DNA from 3 places in the Agrobacterium radiobacter genome. Region 3 is predicted to be linked to each of the others. Evidence: riboswitches for the same ligand, from Rfam matches in the RefSeq annotation. Region 3 holds a riboswitch; each other region holds the start of a gene.

Region 1 (6,869 bases), on a different contig from region 3:
TATTCATTCGAGTTTTGCGATCCGGAATGTGCTGGCGACGCCGAAGGCGAGGTAGCGTGGAGTGTAGGGCTTACCCCCCTCTGTCCTGCCGGACATCTCCCCCTCAAGGGGGGAGATCGGATGGAGCCACCGCTTGTTCCCTCGCAATCGTCTACTATCAATAAAGTGGCGTCACTGAATGTCGTGGGTCAGCCACTTGTCGATCTCCCCCCTTGAGGGGGAGATGTCCGGCAGGACAGAGGGGGATAAGCCCCGCACTCTGCACTAACTCCACCACCGATAAAAATGATGCACCGGCCCCCGCCCATGTCCAACGGCAAGCCCCCGCCCGGCATCGAGCGCCCCGCTCAGATACTCCTTCGCAAGCCCCACCGCTTCCCGCAACTCACAACCCCTGGCAAGATAAGCCGTGATCGCCGCCGCCAGCGTGCACCCCGTCCCGTGGTCATTCTTCGTCTCCACCCGTGCCACGGAAAGCGCCTGCATGGCGCCGTCCGCAAACAGATAATCCGTACTCTGCGGCCCCTCACCATGGCCGCCCTTGATGAGCACGGCTTTTGCACCCGCTTTCAGGATCGCCTCAGCCTGACGGGTAATCTCCTTCTCCGTGGTGGCCATCGGCGTGCCGGTCAGCAACGCCGCTTCCGGCAGGTTCGGCGTGACGATGGCGGCGAGCGGCAAAAGCTCGCGCCGCAATGTCTCGATGGCATCTTCATGCAGCAAACGGTCGCCTGACGTCGCCACCATGACCGGATCCAGCACCACAGGCTGTGATTGCTGCCGAAGCCGTTCGGCGATGGCGGCGATGGTTTCGATCCGCGATACCATGCCGATTTTCACCGCATTGACGGCAAGATCGGAGAATACCGCCTCCATCTGTGCGACGATGGTGGCGACGGAAATATCCTCCACCGCGGTCACGCCTCTGGTGTTCTGGGCGGTGATGGCGGTGATGACGCTGGCCGCATAGGCGCCAAGCGCTGAAAAGGTCTTGATATCAGCCTGGATGCCCGCGCCGCCGCCGCTGTCGGAGCCGGCAATGGTCAATGCAATTGATGTCATGGTTGTCTCGCTTTCAGCGTGGCGTCAATTGCGGAGCGGAAGTCCTTGGCCGCACTGGCAATATCGGCCGCACGAAAAATGGCGGAAATGACCGCGACACCATCCGCACCCGCCTTGATGACGGACGGTACACGCGCAAGATCGATGCCGGCGATGGCGCCCACCGGCATATCAGGTCGCCATTCCCTCAAAAGGGCGCGTAGCGTCGCAAAACCGTCGATGCCAACGGGCTTGTCCGGATTGACCTTGGAAACGGTTTCGAACACGCCGCCAATGCAGGCATAGTCGACGGGCATGGAAGCTGCCCGTTCGGCATCGGCACGGTTCTTGACGGTAAGGCCGATGATCGCCTTTTCACCGAGAATGCGCCTTGCGGTCTTTGCATCCATGTCGTCGGCGCCGAGATGCACCCCGTCCGCGCCAGAAGCGAGCGCCACATCCACACGGTCGTTGATGACAAGCGGCACGCCGGTGCCGGCGATGGCCTCATGAATGGCGCGGGCGTTTTCGATCATTTCCCGCGTAGAGCCGTGCTTGTCGCGATATTGCAGAATGGTCGCGCCGTTGAGTGCGGCGGCGAGAGCAAGCTCCGGCAGCGGTGCGACATCGCTAAGGCTTGCGTCGACCAGCGCGTTGAGGCGGTAATCAACCTTGTTCATGCTCGATCCTCGCGTGATTGATGATGTCCTCACCGGAAATTTCGGAAAGCGCATCCAGAAACGCCGGTTCAAATGTGCCGGGGCCTCCGGCGCGTCTGGCGGCGAGTTCGGCGGAAACGCCTGTCACGGCAAGGGCGGAGGCCGCCGCCGTCAGCGCATCTTTTTCCACCGCCATGAAGGTGGCGATGACGCCGCCCGAGAGGCAACCCGTGCCAGTCACCTTCGCCATCCACGGATGGCCGTTGACGATCCTGACGCTGCGGGTCGTGTCGCTGAGGTGATCCACAGGCCCGGTCTCGATTCTCACCACATCAGGCACATCGCCGATCAGGCTCATTTCGGCGTGATTGCCGCGCACGATCGTCGGGGAAAGTGCGATGAGTTCGCGCGCGAACTCCAGTCGCGACGGTGAATAATCGCAATGCACGGGGTCGACGATCCACGGCTTGCCGGAGGCATTGGCGATCTCTATCGCCAGCCGGATGACCCCGCGCCGTTCGGCATCCAGTGTGCCGAGATTAACGGTCAGTGCATCCGCCTTGGCCACGAAGCTCTCGATTTCCTCGAGCGAGGTGGTCATGGAAGGAATTCCGCCGACGACGGTGATGCCATCTGCGGTGAATTTCTGCACCACGGTGTTCATCAGGCAATGCACGCGCGGGCGCGTCTGCCGCACGCGCTCCAGAATTTCGGCGGCCTTTGCCGCTGTTGGATAAGTCGTCGTCATGGCTGCTGCAGCTCCACGGCGATGTCGTCCGCCGCCGGCGCCTGCTTGATCAGCTGCATCTCCTGCATGAAGGCGCCAAAACGGGCATAGCGGGTGCGGTCGAGTGCGGCCGGGCGCTTGGCGAAACGCGGCAGCGTGTCGAAGAAGGCCTGCTTATTCAGCGCGTCGTCAAGGTTTGGATAGGCCTTGATGAAAAGCTGCCAGGCTTCCTGTGGGTGGTTGGTGATGAAGATCGCGGCCTGTTCCACGGCGGAGAGGAAACGCGGCAGGCGGCTGTCTTTTACGAGATCGCGATGGGTGACGAAGATCAGCTCGTCATAGGCCGGAACGCCATGTTCCTCGGGAAAGAAGGAGCGGCCCTCATGTCCCTCGAGCTTCATCTGCGTCAGCTCGAAATTGCGGAAACCGCCAAGCGTGGCATCCACCTTGCCGGCGATCAGCGACGGCGAGAGCGAAAAATTGACGTTGATGAGTTCGACATCATCCTTCGTCAGCCCGTCCTTTTCCAGCATGCGCTTCAGCATGGCATCTTCGAAGCCGGATACGGAAAAGCCGACCTTTTTGCCCTTCAGATCCTTCATGCTCTTGATCGGCCCATCGGCGAGAACGGTGACGGTATTGAGGGGCGTTTCGACCAGCGTGCCGAAACGCACGAGTGGCAGGCCGGCGTCGTGGTCGAGATAGAGGTTCGGCTGGTAATGCACGCCGATATCGGCCTGTTTTGCCGAGACGAGACGCGGCACGGCGGAGGGGTCTGCGGGCGGAACCAGTTCCACCTCCAGCCCGGCATCGGCAAACAGGCCGCGTTCTTTTGCAATCACCATCGGCGCGTGATCCGGATTCACGAACCATTCGAGCAAAACGGTGAGCTTGTCGGCCGCCTGGGATTGCATGGGCGCAAGCACGCTTGCAGCCGCGACGACGAAGGAAAGAAGAGTTCGTTTCATGGTGCCGAAAGTCTCCGCAAATATCTGAAAGGAGTGGTGTGTTCTGTTTCTTTGGCCCAGGGGGCGAGATGTGCTGTCGAGAGATCGACGATAAGCCGCAGCAGCACCGCCATGACCGCGAGAACGGCCATGGCGGCGAACATGGTGTCGGTCTGCATCCGGGCATTGGACTGGATCATCACAAATCCGAGCCCTGCGGATGCGCCCACCCATTCGCCGATGACGGCGCCCAGCGGGGCTAGCGGCGCCGCCACTCTCAAGCCCGAGATCAGCGACGGGAGCGCCAGCGGCACACGCAACCGGGTGAGGACCTGCCAGTGGCTCGCCTTTGTCAGCGAAGCGGCGTCGAGGATGGCGCGCTCCGTGCGGTTGAGGCCGTCAGTGAAGGAGGACGCGACCGGAAAGAAGATGATGATCGCCGTCATGACTACTTTCGAGGCCATGCCGAAACCGAACCAGAGGACGAGAATGGGGGCGAGCACGAACACCGGAAAGGCCTGCAACACCAGAACCATGGGCCAGACGAGGCGGCCGAGGCGCGGAATGGCGGCAATGGTGAAGGCGACGAGAATGCCGGCGGTGATTCCCGCCGCAAGCCCGAGCGCCATTTCGCTGAGCGTCACCAGAGCCTGTCCGAACAGGAAGCCGGGCTGGCGCAGAAAAGCGCCGGCAACATCGGCGGGCGATGGCAGGATATAGCGGGGTGGCGAAAACAGCCACGTTCCCGCCTGCCAGAAAACCAGCAGAAGACCGACACCGTTCAGCGCATGGATGGCACGCATGGGCCGGACCTCAGACGCAGACGCACCATGTGCGAAGGGCGGAACGTTTCAGCATCATCATTCGTCTCCAGATGTGACAATCACGGAGATCAGGGCAAAGCGGAGAAGAGAAAGGGTAGCGCCCCTTGGGCGCGACAGTTCCGTTCCTACGCCGGCATGACCCGGATCAGGTTCAAGGGTCCGGCTCAACGCCATCTCAGCACCGTCTGGTGCTCCCCTCGGAAGAGTTTGTTTTGTAAGTCAAGTTTCATAAATGTCAACGTCCCGCCGCCGATCCGTCGTCAGGCGCGATCGCGGGTACCCGTATCCATCTGCGTATTAGTTATTGAGGAAATTAGATTTATCGAAAATTAGTTATCTCTTGAAACTGCCTTTCAATATTGTACGACTAACTTGACCCCGGGAAAGATGATTGGGGGCGAATTTGAAGAGCTTCTGGCAGGATAAATCGGGAAATTTCGGCATTCTCAGCGCCTTGTTGATGGTGCCGCTGATTGGCGCCGCCGGCGTGGCCCTTGATGTGACGCACGGCATGGCCGTCAAATCAGACCTGCAGATGGCGGCGGATGCCGCGGCCCTCGCGGTGGTTGCCGATACGTCGGCGAGCGTTCACAAGGCAAAGGAAATGTCGAGTGACGGCGTCATTACGCTTGGCGGCGATGAGGCTTCCGCATTCTTCGAAAGCAATGAGAGGGCCAATCCCGACTACAAGCTCCTGTCTCTCGACGTGTCGGTGATCAAGCGCGGTAACGCCATCGAATCGTCGGTCAGCTTCAAGGCATCCATCGGCACGACGCTTTCACGGGTCCTCGGAGAGGATCTCATCACTGTTTCGGGCAAGGCGACCGCCAAATACGAGACGGAAACATTCAGCGACTTCTATGTGCTTCTGGACAACACTCCTTCGATGGGCGTTGGCGCCACGCCGGCCGATGTCGCCACCATGGTTGCGAATACGAGCGACAAATGCGCTTTCGCCTGTCACATCGTGACAAACGGGGTGGTGGACAAGAACAGCTATTATTACAAGGCCAAAAGCCTCGGAGTGACGACGCGCATCAATGTGGTCGCAAAGGCCACGGCGAGCCTTATGGACACGGCGAAGTCCAACCGCAAAAGCAGCAATCAATATCGCATGGCGGTCTACACTTTCGGAGAGAAAGCCGAAGATACGAAGCTGCTCGAGGTCGTTCCCTTGACGTCGGATCTGGCGACCGCGAAGAAGAAAGCCGGTGAAGTCGACCTGATGTCGATCCCAAAGCAGGGATTTAACAACGACCAGCAGACGGATTTCGACCGGGCACTCACTCAGATCGGCGACAAGATCGGCAATTCTGGCACCGGGGCGAGTTCGGCCAGCCCCGAGAAGATTATCTTCTTCGTTTCAGACGGTGTCGGCGATAGCTACAAGCCATCCAGCTGCACCAAAAAGACGACCAGCGGCCGCTGTCAGGAGCCGATCGATATCAAATATTGCACGAAGCTGAAGGAAAAGGGCTTCCGGATCGCCGTGCTCTACACCACCTATCTGCCGCTGCCGACCAATGACTGGTACAATAGCTGGATCGCGCCCTTTCAGCCGGAAATCGGCGCACGCATGCAGCAATGTGCTTCTCCGGGACTGTTCTTCGAAGTCAGCCCGTCGCAGGGCATCAGCGACGCGATGACCGCCCTCTTTAAAAAGGCCATCACATCACCCCGCCTGACGGGGTGATGGAGAACGAACCCGCTATCGTTCAGCCGATGGTGCGAAGTTTTTCAAACAGCTGCCGCTGGCTGCTATCGGCACGGTAGAATATCGCCGGCTCGCCGAGCGGCGCTTCGACGGTAATGTCTCGCCCGCCGCGATAATGCATGTCGCTCCAAAGATGCACCCATTCGCCGTCGCCCGGAAGATAGAGCGAACGTTGCGTTTCTCCGGCTTTCCAGACCGGTGCGACAAGCATGTCCGCCCCGTAGAGGTAGCAGTCCTGAATGGCGTAGGTCTGCCGGTCATCCTCATAATGCAGGAAGAGGGGGCGTTGCACCGGCAGGCCCGACTCTGCAGCCTCGGCGGAGAGCGACTTCAGATAGGGGGCGAGCGCGACATAGATGGATGTCATACGGGCGAAATGGGCAAGAACCGTTTCATCCTGATCGATCTGCAGATTGTCGCGCGGCCTGTTGCCCTCATGGGTGCGCATGACCGGCGTGAAGGCGGCCATTTCCGTCCAGCGCATGATGAGTTCAGCGGTCCTGACATTGCCGAACAGGCTGGTATAACCGCCGATGTCGGAGTGGTGATAGGCATTGCCCATGAGGCCGGAGGAAAGCGCGCCGCAGATGACGGTGACCAGGCCGTCGTGACGGGAGAAGTCGACAGACTGGTCGCCGCCCCAGATCAGCGGGCAATGGGCTTGCACGCCCGTGAAGCCGGCCCGCATGAAGAACAGCGCTTCGCCGGTCTTTCCCCGGTTCTCGACGGCTTTCGCATTGACCTCGGCCCAGAGTGTTGGCCAGGCATTGTGCATCAGCTTGGCATCGACACTATTGGAAAGCGTGATATCGATCGGCAGGTATTCGCCGAAATCGGCCATCCAGCCGGAAAGGCCGAAATCCAGCATATTCTTGCCGATGATCTCCTCGGCGAACCATTCGGCGGCGGCCGGATTGGTGAAATCGACCACACCGCAATCGAACTCGCCGAAATCCA
Region 2 (6,869 bases), 160 kb from region 3:
CCGGCGCTGGCGTTCAATGCCATGGTTGGCGGTGACATGGCCCATCTCATGCGAAAGCACGGCAGCCACTTCCGAAGCATCGTTGGCAAGCGCCAGAAGCCCACGCGTCACGTAAAGATATCCGCCCGGCAGCGCAAAGGCATTGATGGCCGGCGAGTTCAGGATGGTGATGCGGTAGGACTGTTGCGGATTTTCCGAAACCGCCGTCAGCGCGCCGGCGATGCGGGCGACGAGCCTTTCCGTCTTGGCGTCACGATATTCGCCGCCATAACTCGCCACGATGCGCGGATGCTCGCGCGCACCCATCTGGGCGCGAGGATCATTCTTCTGCACTTCTTCCACGGTCTGCGGATTATCCGAGGGACGCAAGGTGGACTGGTAGGCCGGGCTGAAGAGAGACTGGCACGACGACAGGAACACCGCAGACGCTGTCAGCACGGAACAGGCGGCAACCATCCTGCCCGAACGGCGAAGGCCTGAACGGGAGAAGAGCCTCCACTGTGCAGTCATGCTATTTCTCATTCTCTATGCCTGCCCCTAACGTTCCTGATCATCCGTTAATTGCAGACCAGAATAACAGATTCGCCCCAACGGGCGATGAATGCCAAAACGGTAAAAACGATCCATCAAGTCCGGAATATTCCTGAAGAACGCAATAATTCCCATCTTTTCTCGGGCAACAACTTGAAACTGGCAAGTGCAAATTAGCGCCATTGAAGTCATCTAAAGCGATTGCCAGCGGCACGCGTCGAAAATAAGGCGATCACCCGTTCAGAAAACTGTCGACCGCCTTCACATTTTGTGTGGCGAAGAAATCTGCGGTCGAACCGGTATAGACAACACGGCCGCGTTCAAGAAACACCACCCGCTGCGCCAGCTTCTTTATGTCTTCGGGATGGTGGGTGACAATAATCACCGTGTTTTTTGTTTCGGCGTGCAAGTCGAGAAGCAGGGAGGTCATGCCCGCCCGCAATCCCGGATCGAGTGCCGCGAAAGGTTCGTCGAGCAACATGACAGGTTTTTTCCTGACCAGCGCGCGCGCCAGCGCCGCCCTCTGTCTTTCTCCACCGGAAAGCGTGCCCGGCAAGCGTTTGTCGAAACCCGCAAGACCGACACGGACGAGGGCCATCTCAATCTCTTGCCGGTCTTCCACCCGCAATTTCAGCCCGGGGCTGACACCGAGAGCGACATTGGTGAAGATATCGAGATGGGCGAAAAGATTATTATCCTGAAAGATTGATGAGACCGGTCTTTCCGAAGGATCAAGCGCGGTCATGTCCTGCCCGCCGATCATCACGCGCCCGGAATCCGGTTCCTCGAAACCGGCGACGAGATTGAGAAGCGTGGATTTTCCCGAGCCGGATGCCCCGACAACGGCGGTTATCTGCCCCTTAGGGAACGAACAATCAAGTTCGAAATCCTGTGTTCCAAGCCGTAGCCTGACCTTGTCCAGTTCAACGGCAAAATCATCGCCTGTCATATGCTCGCCCTTGCTGATTGGGACTGCCGTGAAACGCCGCCTGCGGCAAGCAGCAGGCAGACGATGCCGAGAAGGAAGGCATAACCGGCGGCATCATTGGTGCGGTAGCTGCCCATATTGCTATAGACCAGCCACGGCAGGGTGACGAAATTTTCCGAGCCGAACAGGGCAACCGCGCCTAAATCGCCGAGCGACAGGGCCATGGCGAATGAAAACGCCATAGCCAGCGACCGCCACAGAACCGGCAGATCGGCAAACCGCAGCCGCGTGAGGCCCTGAAGCCCGAGACTGGCGGAAAGCCGGCCGGTGCGTGAAAAATGACTGGTGAAGGCCGGCTCCAGCACCCGCATGGCAAGCGGCAAAGCCATCAACATATTGATAAGCGCCACGAGAACGGGAGCATAGAAGCTGACATCACCGAAAACCCGCAATAACAGGAACCACCCGCTTCCCAACACGACAGGCGGCACCAAGAGCACCAACGAAGACCCCGCCCCAAGCATGGCGGAGAGCAAGCGCAGAGGCTGCCCCACCTGCCGTCTGGAGCCTACCGCCTGGCGCGCGCCGATGATCGCCATGCAGCAGAGCACGACAAGGGCTGCGGAAAGCGCGGCGATTGCAAGGCTGGTCGCCGCCGCGCGCAGAAAAATCGGCGCAGACAGAAGACGCGGCAGATCGGCACTCAAACCCGAGACAGCTATGGCGACAAGCGGCAGGCCGATCAGCAGAATAGCGAAGACAATGGCCGCCCCATCCCACAAACGGGCGCCGACGCCCTTGCCGTCGAAACGGCGAAGGGAACGACCAAGCGAAGGGATTTCCGCTTCGGGCGACGGCAAAAAGGCGAGAAGGCCGAGCAGAATTGCGGTGAGGGCAATCTGCAAAACCGAAAGCGCAATCGCCCGCTGCGGATCGAAATCGAACCGCAGCGCCTGATAGATCGCCACCTCCAGTGTCGTGGCTGCCGGCCCGCCGCCTAAAAGAAGCACGAGCGTGAAGCTGGTGGCGCACAACATGAAGATAAGCCCGGCAATGCCGGGAACGAGACGCGCGACCGCCGGCCATTCGATAAAACGGAAAACCGAGACCGGCCCCATGCCGAGGCTTGCCGCCATGCGCCAATATTCGCCTGGAATACGTTCAAGCCCGGCCAGCATCAGCCGGACCGAAAGCGGCAGATTGAAAAACACATGGGCGATAAGGATGCCGGAAAGGCCGTAAATGCTGAAAGGTTCATCCGCACCGGCAAAAACGAGGGCCGTATTCAAAACACCCTGCCTGCCCCAGATGGTGATGATGCCGAAGGCGCCAACGATGACAGGCAGACCCATCGGCACCGCCATCAGCCTGATGATCCAGATCCTTCCCGGAAACTCGCGTCGCCGGGAAAGCGCCAGCGCCACCGGCAGGCCAAGAACAATGGAAAGAAGGGGGGAAAGCGTTGCCTGATAAAGCGTGAAACGCAGGATGCGCAGCGTATAGGCATCCATGATACCGGCAGCAGACGCGCCCGCATCAAAAGACAGGAGGGCCGCAACGGCGAGCGCCATGAATAGGAAAACGGCGGCAAAAGCCGCCGTTCCGAAAATGATCGATCGCCGATAATCGCGACGCAGCATCATGTGCGGGCGTGCCTCTTCCTCAATTCATGCTCATGGCCGCGAGCCATTCATCGATCCACGCCTTGCGGTTCTTCGCCACCTCTTCCGGATCCATCAGGAAAGTCTTCTGCGGCACCACGAGTTTGGAAAAAGCCTCCGGCAAGGGATTGGACGTTGCCGCAACCGGCATCATCCAATTGTTTTCCGGAATGGCATCCTGAAAACCTGATGTCAGCGTGAAAGCGAGGAACTGCTTTGCCAGCTCCTTGTGCGGCGCGTTTTTGAGAAGGCCGGACACTTCGATCTGGATATAATGCCCTTCGGAAAAAGCCGCGGCCTGATAACGATCCGTTTTTTCGGCGACCATATGATAGGCGGGCGAGGTGGTGTAGGAGAGCACCATCGGCACCTCCCCCTTGGTGAAAAGGCCGTAGGATTCCGACCAGCCCGGCGTGACGGTGAGAATGCGCTTCCTGAGCTTTGCCCATGCTTCCGGGGCCTTGTCACCGTAGACCGATTTTACCCACAACAGCAGGCCGAGCCCCGGCGTGGAGGTGCGCGGGTCCTGAATGGCGATCTTCTGCGAGGGGTCGCCTTCCACCAGCTCTTTCAGGCTCGCCGGTGGGTTCTTCACCGTCTGCGTGTCATAGATGACGGCAAAATGCCCGTAGTCGTAAGGCACGAAAACATCGTCCCTGTAACCGCCCGGCACCTTGGCGGCCGACGCATCGACGCCGCTGACATCAAAAAGACCGGTCTGTTTCGCCTCGGCAACAAGATTGGTGTCGAGACCAACGACCACATCCGCCCTGGACCCTGCGCCTTCAAGCTTCAGACGGTTAAGAAGCGCCACACCATCCGCAACACCGACGAAATTGACCGTGCAACCGCAGACCTTCTCGAAAGCTTCTTTTACCTTGGGACCGGGACCCCATTCGGAAACGAAGCTCTCATAGGTATAGACTGTCAATTCTTGCTTGTCATGCGCGGCGGCAAGACCGGGCAGGAACAGCGAAGCGGCAACAAGGGAATTCAGGAAAAGACGACGGCGCACGGGTATCTCCTCAAAACAAAAAGGGAAATAGCCGCCTGCCTTGAAGCCGTCTAATCCCTCCGCCGGTATGAACCGGATCAGGTTCTTCGGGTTGGCAAGCCTCTCAGCCTTTTGCACGCAAGCGCAAAAGACACCCCGTTAGATCAAGATGATGGTGTAGTCCCGTCGTCACTGCTTGGCAAGATGGCCGCCGTCAGCCCTGCTCCGTCATATGCACCAGCTCCCAGACGTGCCCGTCGGGATCCTGAAAGCTGCCGGCATACATGAAGCCGTGATCCTGCACGGGTTTCCAATCACTGCCACCGGAGGCAAGCGCCGTTGCGATCATCCGGTCGATTTCGTCGCGGCTTCCCGCCGTGAGACACGTCAGAACCTCGGTGGTGCGCGTCGCATCGGCGATGTCGCCGTTGATGAAATCGCGGAAACGCCCTTCCTGAAGAAGCATCACGAAGATGTTTTCTTCCACGATCATGCAGAGCGTGCGGTCGTCAGAATATTCCGGATTGAAGCTGAAACCGAGAGCCGTGAAGAAGCTTCTTGATTTCTCGATATTCTTGACCGGCAGATTGACGAAAATCATGCGCATTTTCACAACTCCTCCAAACGAACCGGCATAGAACGGCAATTCCGCTTTTCTGTCAAAGACCGAAGGAGGGGGCGATCAAACGAGGGGCCTGCGGCCTTCAGCCTTCCAGTTCCTCGCGCAGCATCTCCAGCTCCAGCCATTCTTCTTCCATGGTCTCGAGCTTTTCACGCAGCTTCGTCATTTCCTTCGCCAGCGTGTTGAAAGTGGCCGGATCCTTGGTGAAGAGATTAGGATCAGCCATGCGCTCCTCGCGCTTGGCGATTTCGCCTTGCGCCTTTTCCATCTCCTTCGGAAGATTTTCGAGCGCGAATTTCTGCTTGAAGGAAAGCTTGCCCTTGGCCTTTGAAGGATCCTGCGACGCGGAGGCCGAAGGTGCGGCCTTCGCTTTTTCCTGCTTCTCAGCCTTGCGTTTTTCTTCCGCAGCACCCTTGCGCTGCGCCATCATGTCCGAATAGCCACCGGCATATTCGATCCATCGTCCATCCGGCTGGTCCGGATTGACCGGGGCGATGGTGGAGGTGACGGTGCGGTCAAGGAAATCGCGGTCGTGGCTGACGAGAATGACCGTGCCGGAAAATCCAGCGACGATTTCCTGCAAAAGATCGAGCGTTTCGATATCGAGATCGTTGGTCGGCTCATCGAGGATCAGAAGATTGGTCGGCCGCGCCAGGATGCGTGCCAGAATAAGGCGCGCGCGCTCGCCGCCGGAAAGGTTGCGGATCGGCGTACGGGCCTGTTCCGGCTGGAACAGGAAATCCTTCATATAGCCCGTCACATGCTTCAATTCGCCGTTGACCAGCAGGTTTTCGCCGCGACCATCGGTCAGATAATGCGCGAGCGTATCGTTGGGATTGAGATCCTCACGTTTCTGGTCGAGCGTCGCGATCTCCAGATTGGTGCCGAGCTTCACCATGCCGCTATCGGGCTCAAGCTGGCCGGTGAGCATCTTCAGAAGCGTGGTTTTACCGGCGCCATTGGGGCCGACGAAGCCGATGCAATCCCCGCGATGGACACGCAGCGAAAACGGCGCGACGATCACGCGCTCGCCGTAGGCCTTGGTGATGGCCTCGGCCTCGATGACCAGCTTGCCGGATTCGCGCCCTTCGGTGACGGTCGCCTGCACCGTGCCCTGCGGCCCCTTATGGCCGCGATATTCCGCGCGCATGGCCTGAAGCTCACCGACGCGGCGCATGTTGCGCTTGCGTCTCGCGGTCACGCCATAACGCATCCAGTGTTCTTCGCGTTCGATGGCCTTGCCGAGCTTGTGCTGCTCCAGCTCTTCCTCTTCCAGCACCTTGTCGCGCCATTCCTCGAAATGGGCAAAGCCGCGATTAAGACGGCGGGACTGGCCACGATCGAGCCAGACGGTCGAAGTCGAGACTTTTTCGAGAAAACGGCGGTCGTGCGAAATCAGCACCAGCGCGCTGCGCCTCTGCTGCAAATCGCTCTCAAGCCATTCGATGGTCGGCAGATCCAGATGGTTGGTGGGTTCGTCGAGCATCAGGATATCAGGTTCCGGCGCCATCACGCGGGCAAGGGCCGCACGTCGCGCCTCACCGCCGGAAAGGCTTGCCGGATGTTCCTGCCCCGTGAGGCCGAGATGCTCAAGAAGATAGGTGACGCGATAGGGATCGTCGCCGGGTCCGAGCCCAGCCTCGGCATAGGCCTGCACGGTGTCGTAACCGTTGAAATCCGGCGCCTGTTCCAGATAACGGATGGTCGCGGACGGATGCCGGAAAACCTCACCCGACTGCGCTTCAACGAGACCCGCAGCGATCTTCATCAGCGTCGACTTGCCCGAACCGTTGCGCCCGACAAGGCAGATGCGATCGCCCGGCTCTACCTGGAGATTGGCGCCATCGAGCAGCGGGGTCACGCCGAAGGTCAGCTTGATGTCATCGAGTTTCAAAATTGGGGGTGCCAAGGTGTCAGGCTCCGGTCAGATCATAAGGGCGGGCGAGCACGATGGCTTTTCCGCTTTTCAGCGAGAAATGCACGGGGCCGCCATTCGCGACATTGGAAATAGTGCGGGAGGAGCCGAAAGCAAGCGCGAAATCCTTCAGCGGATAACGCACATTGCCGATATCAAGCCCCGCAAGGGCGGTAAATCCGGCAACAGAAAACAGCGAAGCGGGCGGCAGATCGACA
Region 3 (6,869 bases):
TTCGGCAGATTGTCGGGATAGGCGGGGCGCACGCCCGTGCCGGTCTCGATGATTTCCGCTTCCGCGAAAGCCGGATGCACCGCATAGGCGGCATTCAGGAATTCCACCATCGAACGGACAGAAATGTCGCCGGTATCCTCGGTTTCGATCATCGTCGCGCCCACCATAAAACGGCCGGGCTCGCGCGGCACGATGTAAAGCGGAATACGCGGATGCAGCAGCCGGACGGGACGGGACAAAAAAACTTCCGACGTGGAGAGATAGAGCATCTCTCCCCGCACGCCGCGAAGGTCGGAAATCTCTCCCACCGCAGCGGCGCCGGTGCAATCCACCACCCGGTCGAACGGTCGGTCATCCACCGGGATGCCCATATGGAACCGCACACCCATGGTGCAAAGCCGCTCATGCAGCGATTTCAGTGCAAGGCGCGGATCGAGATGCCCCTCGTCCGGAAAATAAAGCCCGGAGCGAAACCGCCCGGCAAGATCAGGCTCCAGAGCGGCGATCTCTCCCTCGTCCACCCAGCGATAGCCGCCGGTCCGCGATGCGAAACGCGAAAGCTCCGCTTTGTCGCGGGCGGGCGCGACAACCAGCGTGCCATGTCGGGCCACAAGGCCGGGGGTTGCCTCATCCCACCAGTCGAGCGCCGCCTGACCCAGCGTCAGAACGGCCTCTTCCGCATTTTCACGCTCACACCAGGGCGCCAGCATGCCGCCCGCATACCAGGATGCGCCGCGAAAGGGTCCGGCATTGCGCTCGCAAACCTCGACGGTAACGCCGTTCCGCGCCAGTTCGAAGGCCGCCGTCAAACCGGCGACCCCCGTTCCCTTGACCAGAACGCGCATGCTATTCGGCATCCGCAGGCGTCGCGAGCGGCATATAAAGCTCCCCGCCTTCCTTGAAGCGCGCGGCCATGGCCTCCAGCCCCTCCTTCTGCGCCTCGGCGCGGATATCGTGGGAAATCCGCATCGAGCAGAATTTCGGCCCGCACATGGAGCAGAAATGCGCGACCTTGTGCGCCTCCTTCGGCAGCGTCTCGTCATGGAAGGACCGGGCCGTATCCGGATCGAGCGACAGGTTGAACTGGTCTTCCCAGCGGAACTCGAACCTTGCGCGCGACAGCGCATCGTCCCGCACCTGTGCGGCCGGATGGCCCTTGGCGAGATCGGCCGCGTGCGCGGCGATCTTATAAGTGATGACGCCCACCTTCACGTCGTTACGATCAGGCAGGCCGAGATGTTCCTTGGGCGTGACGTAGCAGAGCATGGCCGTGCCGAACCAGCCGATCATCGCAGCACCGATGCCCGAAGTGATATGGTCGTAACCGGGCGCAATATCGGTGGTGAGAGGTCCAAGCGTATAGAAGGGCGCCTCGCCGCAGGTCTTCAGCTGCTTGTCCATATTCTCCTTGATCTTGTGCATCGGCACATGGCCGGGGCCTTCGATCATCACCTGGCAATCCTTAGCCCAGGCGATCTGCGTCAGCTCGCCAAGCGTTTCCAGTTCCGCGAACTGCGCCGCGTCATTGGCGTCGGCAATCGAGCCGGGTCTAAGACCATCGCCCAGCGAGAAGGAAACGTCATAGGCGCGGCAGATGTCGCAAATCTCGTCGAAATGCTCGTAGAGGAAACTTTCCTTGTGGTGATGCAGACACCACTTCGCCATGATCGACCCGCCGCGCGACACGATGCCGGTGACGCGACTGACGGTGAGCGGGATGTAGTGCAGCCGGACGCCGGCATGGATGGTGAAATAGTCCACGCCCTGTTCCGCCTGTTCGATCAGCGTATCGCGGAACACCTCCCAGTTGAGATCCTCGGCAATGCCGTTGACCTTCTCCAGCGCCTGATAAAGCGGCACCGTGCCGATCGGTACCGGCGAATTGCGGATGATCCATTCGCGGATATTGTGGATGTTGCGCCCTGTCGAAAGGTCCATGACGGTATCGGCGCCCCAGCGGATCGCCCAGACCATCTTCTCCACCTCTTCCGCCATGGAGGAGGTGACGGCGGAATTGCCGATATTGGCGTTGATCTTCACCAGAAAATTGCGGCCGATGATCATCGGTTCAAGTTCCGGATGGTTGATGTTGGCGGGAATGATGGCGCGGCCCGACGCCACTTCCTGACGGACGAATTCCGCCGTGACGTAATCAGGGATATGCGCGCCGAAACTCTCGCCGTCACGCGCGAGCTTCTCCTTCGCTGCCTCGCGCCCGAGATTTTCGCGAATGGCGATGAATTCCATTTCCGGCGTGATGATACCTGCCCGCGCATAGGCAAGCTGGGTCACGGCTTTACCTGCCGTGGCTCTGAGCGGCTGGTGGCGCACGGAAAATTCGGGCGTCAGCCGTTCGCCGGTGGCAAAGCCGTTATCCTCCGGCTTGAGGTGCCGGCCATCATAAGCCTCGACATCGCCCCGCGCTACAACCCACTCGTGACGCAGACGCGGCAGACCCTTTTCAATCAGAACGGGATGGGTAGGGTCGGTATAGGGACCGGAGGAATCATAGACCGTCACCGGCGGTTCGCCCGCCGTCGGATGGACGGCGATCTCGCGCATCGGTACGCGGATATGCGGATGTAAAATGCCTGATTTGTGGATTTTCGTGGAGGCGGCATGCGGCCCGGTGGTGACGGAAAGCGGGATATTCTTGGCAGCGATATTCATCTTGAGGCTCCAAAGCTTAACAGTGGAGACCCAGTTCGAGCCGGAATGATGGAAAATACCGAAGTGCCGAAACACGGCGTCATGCGCCCGTCCGACATCAGGTCTTTGCACCGTCCCTACGCCAGTATGAACTGGATCAGGTTCAACGGGTCACTGCGCATGAAAGCAGAATCTCAGCCCCTTGACGGGACACCCCTGGTGAATGACCCCAGCAAAAAACACCATCAGGCATTTGTCAAGGCCGACGATCCATGCTTGGCAAAGGTGCGGGAATGGCGCATGCTGCCGTTAGTTGTAATTAACCTAACGGTTTAGGCGAATATTATCGTTTGCAACGTAACGATAAGCACAAACCATCCTGATGTGAAATTTATGGGAGATACGTCGGAATGAATGCGACTATACGTGAAATACTGGCCAAATTCGGCCAGCTTCCAACCCCCGTCGATACGATTGCAGATGAAGCCGATCTTTACGCGGCGGGGCTTTCTTCCTTCGCATCGGTGCAATTGATGCTCGGCATCGAAGAAGCATTCGATATCGAATTCCCGGACAATCTGCTGAACCGCAAGTCGTTTGCCAGCATCAAGGCCATTGAAGACACCGTTAAGCTCATTCTGGATGGTAAAGAGGCAGCCTGATGAACGTCACCGTAGCGCCGCAGGATGAAACGCTGTCCGCGCGCGCGGGCCGTGTCGCAGCAATTGCCGCCAAACACGCAGATGAGGTGGATGTTACCGGCCGCTTTCCGCAGGAAGCCGTTGATACACTCAGGCAGGAACGCCTGCTCGGCATTCAGGTCCCCGCTTCGCTCGGTGGCGAAGGTACTTCCCTGCAGGAAATCGCCGATATCTGCGCCCGGCTCGGCCAGGCCTGTTCCGCAACCGCGATGATTTTCGCCATGCACCACATCAAGCTGTCCAGCCTTGTGGAACATGGCGAGGCGAGCGCATGGCATGCGGGCTTCATGAGCCGCGTCGCGGCGGAACAGCTGCTGCTCGGCTCAGCCACCACCGAAGGCGGCATCGGCGGCAATCTGCGCAACTCCATCTGCGCAATCGAGGTCGAAGGCGATTTCTGCCGGCTGGAAAAGGACGCCACCGTCATTTCCTATGGCAGCAATGCCGATGCGATCCTCATCACCTCGCGCACCCATAAGGATGCCGCGCCCGCCGATCAGGTGATGACCGTATTCCTGAAAAACCAGTACACGCTCGAAAAAACCCATGTCTGGGATACGCTCGGCATGCGCGGTACCTGTTCGGATGGTTTCCTGTTTCGCGGCGAAGCGCCGGCGGCACAGATCTTCCCGAAGCCTTTCGCGGAAATCGCAGCGCAATCCATGCTTGCAAGCTCGCATCTTCTCTGGAGCGCCGTCTGGTATGGCATCGCGTCGGATGCCGTGCTGCGCGCGCAGTCTTTCGTCAGAGCCGCAGCGCGCAAGTCGCCCGGCACGGCTCCTCCCGGCGCGATCCGCCTTGCGGAGGTTTCCACCAAGCTGCAGGTGGTGAAATCCAACATCATCGCCGGCATCAAGGCTTACGAGGATACCAAGAGCGACCCGGAAAAACTGATGTCGATGGCCTTTGCCGTCGCCATGAACAATGTGAAGATCTGCTCTTCGGAAACCATTCTTGAAATCATTGACCACGCCATGCTGGTCTGCGGCATCATGGGCTACAAGAACGGCACGCCCTACAGCCTCGGCCGGCACCTTCGCGACGCGCATTCTGCCCGTCTGATGATTTCCAACGACCGCATTCTCGGCAATTCCGCCAATCTCCTGCTGGTTCACAAGCAGGACACCAGCCTCTTGGGATAAGACCATGGACATGCAAACATCGTTTCTCGATCGACTGTTCGAAGAAGGCCTGCTGATTGAAACGGGTGTGGACGGTCTTTATGGACGCAGCGGCCAGTTCGAGGACGTGATTGCCGCATTCGAGCGGCTGATCGACCGCACGGGCGGCGCTGATGGCGCCGAAGCGATCCGTTTTCCGCCCGGCATCAACCGCGCCTACTTCGAAAAGAGCGGTTACATGAAGAGCTTCCCGCAGCTCGCCGGCACCGTCCACTCCTTCTGCGGCTGCGAACTCGACCATGTCAGCCTGCTGAAAACCATGGATGAGGGCGGTGACTGGACCAAGGACCAGAAAGCGACAGACATCGTGCTGACGCCGGCGGCCTGCTACCCGCTTTATCCGACGATTGCCAAGCGCGGCGCGCTACCTGCCGGCGGCGGTCTCTATGACATCCAGTCCTATTGCTTCCGCCATGAACCCTCCAAGGATCCGGCCCGCCAGCAGCTTTTCCGCATGCGCGAATATGTTTGCATGGGTACCGAGTCCGACGTCACCGAATTCCGCCAGACCTGGATGGATCGCGGCGTCGAGATGATGAAAGCAGTCGGGCTCGACGTCACCATCGATGTCGCCAACGATCCGTTCTTCGGCCGTGCCGGCAAGATGCTGGCCAACAACCAGCGCGACCAGAACCTGAAATTCGAACTGCTGATCCCGGTCACATCGACGACCAGCCCGACGGCCTGCATGAGCTTCAACTATCACCAGGATGCCTTCGGCCAGAAATGGGGTCTTAACCTCGACAATGGCGATGTCGCCCATACCGCCTGCGTTGGTTTCGGCCTTGAGCGCATCGCGCTCGCGCTGTTTGCGCATCATGGCCTCGACGTGAAGAAATGGCCTGCGAAGGTCGTGGAAACGCTCTGGGGCTGATCATTCATGCGGCAGATTTTTCCCGGTCTCGACCCCCAAAATTATGTGCAGCATCCGCTCCATTCCTCCGAGAGAATGTGGCCGGAAACGAATTGCTACATCGATTTGTGGATCGAGGTGCTGGCCTCGAAAGGCTTATCCCCGGAAGCCATGTTCGGTTTCACCCTGACACAGGATTTCGAAGGCGACCAGTTCACCTTCTTCAAGGTGCCGCTGGAAGATCTCGAAGCACTTTATGGCGTTCGCGCCACCGAACTTGCGATCTTCGACAGGGTGGAAAACCATATCGAGGCGCAGCTGGAACGCGGCCGCATCTGCCTGATCGAGATGGACAGCTTCTATATGCCCGATACCCATGGGGTGGGCTACCAGAAAGAACACGGCAAGACCACCATCGCCATCAACCGGCTCGACCTCGCGAAACGTGAACTCGACTATTTCCACAATGCCGGCTTCTTCCATCTTGCAGGCGAAGATTTTGACGGCCTGTTCCAGCATCATCTGGCGGAAACCGATCCGCCCTTCCTGCCCTATACGGAGTTTGCGAAATTCGCTGACGGCAATCCTTCGCCGACGCATATTCGCAAGACCGCCGAACGGCTCTTGAAGTTTCATTTTTCGCGCCGACCCTCCGCCAACCCGGTCAGGGCTTTCGCAAGCGTCTTTCCGGCACAGGTGGAAAAGGTTGCCGACAGGCCATTCGGTTTTTTCCACAAATATGCCTTCAACACGCTGCGTCAGCTCGGCGCCAACTTCGAGCTTTTGGCAAGCCATCTCGAGTGGCTGGACAGGAATGAATTCGCTGAAGCGAGGGATCACGCGCTGCGCATATCCGAAGTCGCCAAGACGGTACAGTTCCAGCTTGCCCGCGCCGTCACCCGGCGCAAGTTCGATGCGCTCGCGTCAGTACTCGATCCGGCGGCGGATGCATGGGATGACGTGATGGAAGCGCTTGCGGCCAAACTGTCTGATGCCAGCGAGGCAGCGTGAGGACCTATCTTCCGGGTGAAAGCGAGGAATTGCTGAGCGAAGGCTGGACGCTGACGCTGACGCCCGCCGATGCCTGCGAAACACCCTCCGATATTCCCGCATCGCTTGAAAGCCTTCACGTCTCCGTGCCCGGAACCGTGGCGCAGGCTCTGGAATCGGCCGAAAAGTTCGACCGCCTTGCTCCAGCGCCCCTCAATGACAGGGATGCCTGGTATCGGCTGACGATGATTTCCGATACGCGCGAACGCGCCACACTGCGCTTCGATGGTCTCTCCACCATTGCCGAAATCTTCTTCAACGGTGAGCTGATCGCCGCAAGCCAGAGCATGTTCGAAAGGCTGGAAGTGCCTGTCGAACTAACGGGCGCAGACGAACTTTCGATCTGCTTCCGGGCGCTTGCGCCGAGACTTGAAAAAACCGGGCCCCGCGCCCGCTGGCGGCCGCAAATGATGAATACGCAGGGCTTGCGGCTGA

The links. Region 3 has a riboswitch for thiamine pyrophosphate ahead of thiC (phosphomethylpyrimidine synthase ThiC). Riboswitches for the same ligand answer to the same signal wherever they lie in the genome.
Region 1: linked by a shared signal. The riboswitch ahead of MRBLRC7O_RS15755 (ABC transporter permease) and the one ahead of thiC (phosphomethylpyrimidine synthase ThiC) in region 3 are both predicted to bind thiamine pyrophosphate.
Region 2: linked by a shared signal. The riboswitch ahead of thiB (thiamine ABC transporter substrate binding subunit) and the one ahead of thiC (phosphomethylpyrimidine synthase ThiC) in region 3 are both predicted to bind thiamine pyrophosphate.

The regions. Positions count from the first base shown of each region.
Region 1 covers NZ_JBEGHX010000002.1:388,216-395,084, reverse strand. The annotation lists gene MRBLRC7O_RS15780 (Lrp/AsnC family transcriptional regulator) at 1-55, shown strand, start outside; gene thiD (bifunctional hydroxymethylpyrimidine kinase/phosphomethylpyrimidine kinase) at 265-1,062, opposite strand; gene thiE (thiamine phosphate synthase) at 1,059-1,721, opposite strand; gene MRBLRC7O_RS15765 (hydroxyethylthiazole kinase) at 1,708-2,448, opposite strand; gene MRBLRC7O_RS15760 (ABC transporter substrate-binding protein) at 2,445-3,395, opposite strand; gene MRBLRC7O_RS15755 (ABC transporter permease) at 3,392-4,177, opposite strand; TPP riboswitch at 4,304-4,406, opposite strand; gene MRBLRC7O_RS15750 (TadE/TadG family type IV pilus assembly protein) at 4,602-5,891, shown strand; gene MRBLRC7O_RS15745 (alpha-glucosidase) at 5,914-6,869, opposite strand, start outside.
Region 2 covers NZ_JBEGHX010000001.1:2,381,047-2,387,915, forward strand. The annotation lists gene MRBLRC7O_RS11815 (M48 family metalloprotease) at 1-510, opposite strand, end outside; gene MRBLRC7O_RS11820 (thiamine ABC transporter ATP-binding protein) at 764-1,480, opposite strand; gene thiP (thiamine/thiamine pyrophosphate ABC transporter permease ThiP) at 1,477-3,102, opposite strand; gene thiB (thiamine ABC transporter substrate binding subunit) at 3,122-4,135, opposite strand; TPP riboswitch at 4,173-4,283, opposite strand; gene MRBLRC7O_RS11835 (VOC family protein) at 4,329-4,721, opposite strand; gene MRBLRC7O_RS11840 (ABC-F family ATP-binding cassette domain-containing protein) at 4,819-6,645, opposite strand; gene MRBLRC7O_RS11845 (thiamine diphosphokinase) at 6,650-6,869, opposite strand, start outside.
Region 3 covers NZ_JBEGHX010000001.1:2,222,549-2,229,417, forward strand. The annotation lists gene thiO (glycine oxidase ThiO) at 1-845, opposite strand, end outside; gene thiC (phosphomethylpyrimidine synthase ThiC) at 847-2,670, opposite strand; TPP riboswitch at 2,766-2,877, opposite strand; gene MRBLRC7O_RS11115 (acyl carrier protein) at 3,060-3,311, shown strand; gene MRBLRC7O_RS11120 (acyl-CoA dehydrogenase family protein) at 3,311-4,492, shown strand; gene MRBLRC7O_RS11125 (amino acid--[acyl-carrier-protein] ligase) at 4,497-5,405, shown strand; gene MRBLRC7O_RS11130 (DUF1839 family protein) at 5,412-6,395, shown strand; gene MRBLRC7O_RS11135 (beta-mannosidase) at 6,392-6,869, shown strand, end outside.